One region of the Priestia sp. ST2 genome, then DNA from elsewhere that is predicted to be linked to it. Evidence: a T-box and tRNA genes for the amino acid it is inferred to sense, from the RefSeq annotation. Region 1 holds a T-box; the other holds one or more tRNA genes.
What was found. A T-box is a leader RNA that pairs with one kind of tRNA and senses whether it is charged. The one in region 1 lies ahead of ileS (isoleucine--tRNA ligase), so its partner is inferred to be a tRNA-Ile.
Positions count from the first base shown of each region.

Region 1 (3,406 bases):
AGCACAAGAAATTACGGATCATTTAAAAAATCGTAAAGTCGTAGTTGTGAATTTACAGCGCATTCAACGAGATCAAGCAGTGAGAATTGTCGACTTTTTAAGTGGTACAGTTTATGCTTTAGGCGGGGACATTCAAAAAATTGGAACCGACATCTTTTTATGTACACCTGATAATGTAGACGTAAGCGGAAGCATTTCAGATATGATGGGGGAACACGATACAACAAACGTAAAGAGGTGGTAGTTTTTGGACATCGTTTTTGGGATTCTTGGAAAATTAATTGGGCTTTACTCATGGGCACTGATTATTTACATTTTGATGTCTTGGGTACCCGATGTAAGGGCGTCTAAGTTTGGTCAGCTGCTTGGCAGTATTTGTGAGCCTTACTTAGAGCCTTTTCGTAAAATCATTCCGCCTATTGGCATGATTGATATTTCACCTCTTGTTGCAATCTTTTTATTGCGATTTGCTGAAAGAGGCGTGTATTCACTTAATAATGTGGTAGGTTTTATTTAAAAAAGGAATCGCTGGATTCCTTTTTTACATACCAATAGTAGGAGTAATAATATGTCTATTTATGAACATTTTAGGCAAGAAGAACATGGATTTATTGACCAGGTTCTTCAGTGGAAAGAAGATGTCCTACATCAATACAGCCCAAAATTAACGGACTTTTTAGATCCAAGAGAGCAGCAGATTGTGACAGCTATTGTCGGGACTGAAGGAGAGGTTCAAGTTTCATTTGATGGTGGACAACCGTTTGCTGAACGCAAGCGCGCGCTGCTATATCCGGATTACTATGTACCTCAAAGCGAAGATTTTCAGTTGCATATGTACGAGCTCAATTATCCTAAAAAGTTTGTGACAATTGAACATCCTCAAGTTCTTGGTTCGGCGATGTCCTTAGGACTGCGCCGTTCAAAATTTGGAGATATTTTGGTCGCGGGAGACGATATTCAGCTTGTAGCTGCAGAGGAAATTTCTTCTTATATTGAGATGAATTTAACATCAATTGGAAAAGCCAAAGTTTCACTTTCTTCTATTCAAAGAGAGCAGCTGCATGTGGTAAAAGAAGAGCTGATTGAACACGTTTATACAGTTTCTTCAATGAGGCTTGATGTTTTGCTGTCGACCATTCACAATTTATCAAGACAAAAAGTCCAGCCGTTTATTGCAAATGGAGCGGTAAAAGTAAATTTTAAAGTCATTGAACAGCCTTCTTTTGAATGTCATGAAGGTGATATTTTGTCGCTTCGTGGTCACGGCAGAAGTCGTATCGTTTCACTTGAAGGAAAAACTAAAAAAGAAAAATGGCGAATTGTTGTAGGAAAGCAGAAATAAAGAAATCTACTAGCAGGAAATTTTAAAAATATGTCGAATAAACCATTACTAATGATGTAATGAGACAACACGGAGGTGGCCTAGATGCCTTTAACCCCTTTGGATATTCATAACAAAGAGTTTAATCGCGGGTTTCGCGGATATGATGAAGATGAAGTAAATGAGTTTCTTGACCAAGTAATTAAAGACTATGAGCTAGTCATGCGTGATAAAAAGGAGTTAGAAGGAAGAGTATCTGAATTAACAGATCGTCTTGGACATTTTACTAACATCGAAGAAACATTAAATAAATCAATTTTAATTGCTCAAGAAGCAGCGGAAGATGTGAAGCGAAACGCTGAAAAAGAAGCGAAGCTCATTATAAAAGAAGCAGAAAAAAATGCGGACCGTATTATTAATGAAGCATTGTCTAAGTCTCGTAAAATTGCGATGGACATTGAGGAGACGAAAAAGCAGTCTAAAGTATTTAGAACTCGTTTCAAAATGTTAATCGAAGCACAGCTTGAAATGTTAAACAGCGACGACTGGGATCAGTTGATGGATTATGAGATGCCAGCGCTAGAAGAAAAAATTGACTAGTCAAGACATCATCTTGACTTCTCACGTTTTGTTGTCATATAATTTGGTAACAGATGAAATTTCATATCAAACAGTACGGAGACAGGGACAGTAGCTTTTTTAGTTTGTCAAAGCGAATCGAGGATGGTGTGAGCTCGATAACAAACAAAAAAGTGAAAATCACCCTAGAGTACCATTGCTGAACTGATGATAGTAAGCAGTGGCGGTTTATTCACGTTACGAATGCAAAGAGGATTTGCGTGCAGCAAATCTACTAGGGTGGTACCGCGGGAGGCCTTCTCGTCCCTTTTTGGGATGAGGAGGTCTTTTTGTTATGGTACAAAAAGATATGAAATTTACGTTTTTTTTTGGAGGGTAAAACATGGAATATAAAGATACATTATTGATGCCAAAAACTGAATTTCCAATGCGTGGAAATTTACCAAACCGCGAGCCTAAAATGCAAGAACAGTGGGCTGAAATGAATATTTATGAAAAAGTACAAAAACGTACGGAAGGCCGTCCGCTATTTGTCCTGCATGATGGACCTCCATATGCGAATGGCGATATTCACATGGGACATGCATTAAATAAAATTTTAAAAGATTTTATCGTTCGCTATAAGTCGATGTCAGGCTTCTGTGCACCTTATGTACCAGGCTGGGATACACACGGTTTGCCAATTGAAACAGCTTTAACAAAAAATAAAAAAGTAAACCGCAAAGAAATGACGGTAGCTGAGTTCCGTAAGCTTTGCGAACAGTATGCTTGGGAACAAGTAAACGGCCAGCGTGAGCAGTTCAAGCGTTTAGGTGTACGCGGAGATTGGGATAATCCATATGTAACGCTTCAGCCCCAGTACGAAGCGCAGCAAATCAAAGTGTTTGGTGACATGGCGAAAAAAGGCTACATCTACAAAGGGTTAAAACCAGTGTACTGGTCCCCTTCAAGTGAATCTGCTTTAGCAGAAGCGGAAATTGAGTACTATGACAAACGTTCAGCTTCTATTTACGTAGCATTTAACGTAAAAGATGGTAAAGGTGTGCTTGAACAAGATGAAAAATTCATCATTTGGACGACAACACCATGGACAATGCCAGCTAACCAAGGGATTGCTGTCAATCCTGAGCTTCAGTACAGCGTAGTTGAAGCAGATGGAGCAAAATATGTAGTGGCAACTGAACTGATTGAAACAGTTGCTAAAGAAATTGAATGGGCTGACTATAAGACGCTTCGTACGGTAAAAGGTTCAGAACTTGAGCGTGTAGTAGCTGAGCATCCAATCTACAAGCGTGATTCATTAGTTGTTCTTGGCGATCACGTAACAACGGATGCTGGTACTGGGTGTGTTCATACAGCACCGGGACACGGGGAAGACGACTTTATCGTTGGTCAAAAATACGGTTTGGAAGTTCTTTGTCCAGTCGACAGTAAGGGTCATATGACGAATGAAGCACCAGGATTTGAAGGGTTATTCTATGATAAAGCGAATAAGCCGATTACAGA
Region 1 covers NZ_JBVVNT010000001.1:615,144-618,549, forward strand. Annotated here, with positions in the region: gene AC0KUU_RS03180 (cell division protein SepF) at 1-244, shown strand, start outside; gene AC0KUU_RS03185 (YggT family protein) at 248-517, shown strand; gene AC0KUU_RS03190 (YlmH family RNA-binding protein) at 569-1,342, shown strand; gene AC0KUU_RS03195 (DivIVA domain-containing protein) at 1,427-1,921, shown strand; T-box leader at 1,991-2,211, shown strand; gene ileS (isoleucine--tRNA ligase) at 2,283-3,406, shown strand, end outside.

Region 2 (3,406 bases), 240 kb from region 1:
ACAAGAACTTTTTGGACAGGGCGCTATTGATATACAGGCAGCGCTGCCTGTACTGTTTGGAGATAATATTGGCACAACTATTACTGCCATTTTAGCTTCAATCGGGGCAAGTGTAGCTGCAAGAAGGGCTGCTTTAACGCATGTCATGTTTAACTTAATTGGTACAACAATCTTTTTGATTATCTTGCCTCTATTTACTCGTTTTGTGGAATATTTGAAAGTAGCAATGGATTTGAATCCTGAAATGACGATTGCGTTTGCTCATGGTATTTTTAACACAACCAATACAATTATCCAGTTCCCGTTGATCGGTCTGCTTGCTTTAATTGTGACAAAACTAATTCCTGGAGAAGATGCTGTTATAGACTTTAAGCCTAAGCATCTTGATCCGATTTTTATTGAGCAGTCCTCTTCAATTGCTCTTGGTCAGGCAAAGGCAGAGCTGATTCGTATGGGAGAGTTTGCGACGCTTGGGTTGGAAGAGGCAAACGGCTATTTAAAAACACGTCAGCCTCAACATGCTGATGCTACTATGCAAATTGAAAATGCGATTAATAATCTGGATAAAAAAATTACTGATTATTTAGTGCTGTTATCCCGCTCTTCAATGTCAGAAGCAGAAAGTGAGGAACATTCGGTTCTTCTAGATACAGCACGAGATATTGAGCGTATTGGCGATCATTTTGAGAACATTATTGAGCTTGTTGATTATCAAATTACGAACAAAGTAAAGATGACCAAAGAAGCTAATAACGATTTAGCTGATATGTTCGAATTGACTATTCTAACAGTTAAAGAAGCTGTCTCTTCTTTAGAAAAAGTGGATAGAGAAAAAGCAGTACAAGTCATTCAAAAAGAAGAACAGATTGATGCGATGGAGCGTCTACTTCGTAAGAAGCACATTTTACGTCTGAATGAAAACATTTGTACAGGATCTGCTGCTATTGTTTTTGTCGATATTATTAGCAACTTAGAACGGGTCGGGGATCATGCGGTTAATATTGCGGAAGCGGTACTGGGCGATCGTTATGCAAAGACCTATTCACAGGTAACATAAAGAAAGACCTTGCTTAAGCAAGGTCTTTCTTTATAGGTGTAGTTATTGTATGATAAATAGTAATACTAAAAAGGATAGGTGCGAACGTGGCTATTTTATGTTGGGCATTAATTATCGTTAGCTTTGTTGTATCGTTTGTTGGGTTGGTTTATCCCATCATCCCAAGCGTGCTATTTGTAGCTCTAGGATTTGTTATATACGGTTTATTTTATGATTTCAGCTCCTATAGCTGGTTATTTTGGGTGATACAAGGATTGTTAGTTGTCGCACTTTTTTTAGCAGACTATATAGCTAATATTATTGGTGTGAAAAAATTCGGAGGCACTAGAGCAGGTGTTTGGGGAAGTACAGTTGGGCTGCTTGTAGGTCCGTTTGTCATTCCGGGATTTGGAATTATTTTAGGGCCGTTTATCGGAGCGATTGTAGGAGAACTGATTGTTCATCGGACCACAATTAGCAACGCAGTAAAAATTGGAGTAGGTTCGGTTATTGGCTTTTTTAGTGGCGCTATTTCAAAAGGATTTATTCAACTGCTGATGATTGCCTATTTTTTATACGCTGTTTTAAAATAATATATTGACTTTAGGCTAGAAACATGTTAAATTTTTAATGTCGCTAGTAAATGTTATATTGTTCCACAGTAGCTCAGTGGTAGAGCTATCGGCTGTTAACCGATCGGTCGTAGGTTCGAGTCCTACCTGTGGAGCCATGGCGGTGTAGCTCAGCTGGCTAGAGCGTACGGTTCATACCCGTGAGGTCGGGGGTTCGATCCCCTCCGCCGCTATTTTCCAATTTACGTTTGTGGCATACATAATTCATATTGTTCCACAGTAGCTCAGTGGTAGAGCTATCGGCTGTTAACCGATCGGTCGTAGGTTCGAGTCCTACCTGTGGAGCCATGTGGACCCTTAGCTCAGCTGGTTAGAGCAGACGGCTCATAACCGTCCGGTCGCAGGTTCGAGTCCTGCAGGGTCCACCATTTATAGGGTTGGAGGAATACCCAAGTCCGGCTGAAGGGATCGGTCTTGAAAACCGACAGGGGTGTTAAAGCCCGCGGGGGTTCGAATCCCTCTTCCTCCGCCATACTATTGTCTATTCAAAGCTTCTTTTGAGAAAAAGAAGCTTTTTTTATGTTTAAAAGAATAGCGAATGGGAATTAGGTAAATATAAATCATGGATTAGGAACTTTTTATTTGAAACAGTAGGGTAAATTTGCTAATCTAAACGTATATGGTGCTTTTGCGCCAAAATGCTTACATATTTTGAAGGAGGAATTATTCATGGCTTACAAATTACCAGAACTACCTTATGCATACGATGCACTGGAACCACATATCGACAAAGAAACAATGAATATTCACCACACAAAACATCACAACACATATGTTACAAATCTAAACGCTGCTGTTGAAGGCAAAGCGGATTTAGAAAGCAAAAGTATTGAAGAGTTAATTTCAAACTTAGATGCTGTTCCTGAAGATATCCGTACAGCAGTACGCAATAACGGTGGCGGTCATGCGAACCACTCATTATTTTGGACAATCCTTTGCCCTAACGGCGGCGGTGCTCCAACTGGTGAATTAGCAGACGCTATCGCTAGCAAATTCGGCAGCTTTGATCAATTCAAAGAAGAATTTGCAAATGCAGCTAAAACTCGCTTCGGTTCTGGCTGGGCTTGGTTAGTTGTAAACAACGGCGAATTAGAAGTAACAAGCACACCAAACCAAGATAGCCCATTAATGGAAGGCAAAACGCCAATTCTTGGTCTAGACGTTTGGGAGCACGCTTACTACTTAAATTACCAAAACCGCCGTCCAGATTACATTTCAGCATTCTTTAATGTTGTAAAATGGGACGAAGTTGCTAAGCGTTACGACGCTGCAAAATAAGCTAAAGACGTATTTAAGAGCCAGTAAAGTAATTATTACCTTTACTGGCTTTTTTGTTTTCCAATTCTTTTACATATCTCCTTTTCTTTTTCACACACTAGGTGTAGAAGAGAAAAGGAGTTTTTTGATATGCCTTTATTAAAAAAAGTAGTTGGAGATGTAGAAGTTAGTAAAGATTTACTTTTGCTTTTAATTATAGGCGGTCTTTATGCCTTGGCTATTTCAATTTCCAATTCGTTTGTTAACATTTATCTGTGGAAACAATCAGGCGAATTTTCGGATCTTGCTATTTATAATTTAGCGGTAGTGGTGCTTCAGCCGCTTACGTTTATTTTAGCAGGTAAATGGGCCAAACGAATTGACCGGGTTGTGGTTTTAAGGTTAGGTGTATCTTTTTTAGCTGTTTTTTATATCGCTGTATTAGTCAGTGGAGCTAACGCAGCCCAGTATTTAGTATTGC
Region 2 covers NZ_JBVVNT010000001.1:376,968-380,373, forward strand. Annotated here, with positions in the region: gene AC0KUU_RS01900 (Na/Pi cotransporter family protein) at 1-1,057, shown strand, start outside; gene AC0KUU_RS01905 (DUF456 domain-containing protein) at 1,144-1,629, shown strand; tRNA gene AC0KUU_RS01910 (tRNA-Asn) at 1,692-1,766, shown strand; tRNA gene AC0KUU_RS01915 (tRNA-Met) at 1,768-1,841, shown strand; tRNA gene AC0KUU_RS01920 (tRNA-Asn) at 1,882-1,956, shown strand; tRNA gene AC0KUU_RS01925 (tRNA-Ile) at 1,960-2,036, shown strand; tRNA gene AC0KUU_RS01930 (tRNA-Ser) at 2,048-2,140, shown strand; gene sodA (superoxide dismutase SodA) at 2,338-2,946, shown strand; gene AC0KUU_RS01940 (MFS transporter) at 3,076-3,406, shown strand, end outside.
Region 2: it has a tRNA-Ile gene. The T-box ahead of ileS (isoleucine--tRNA ligase) is inferred to sense a tRNA for this amino acid. The anticodon was not compared.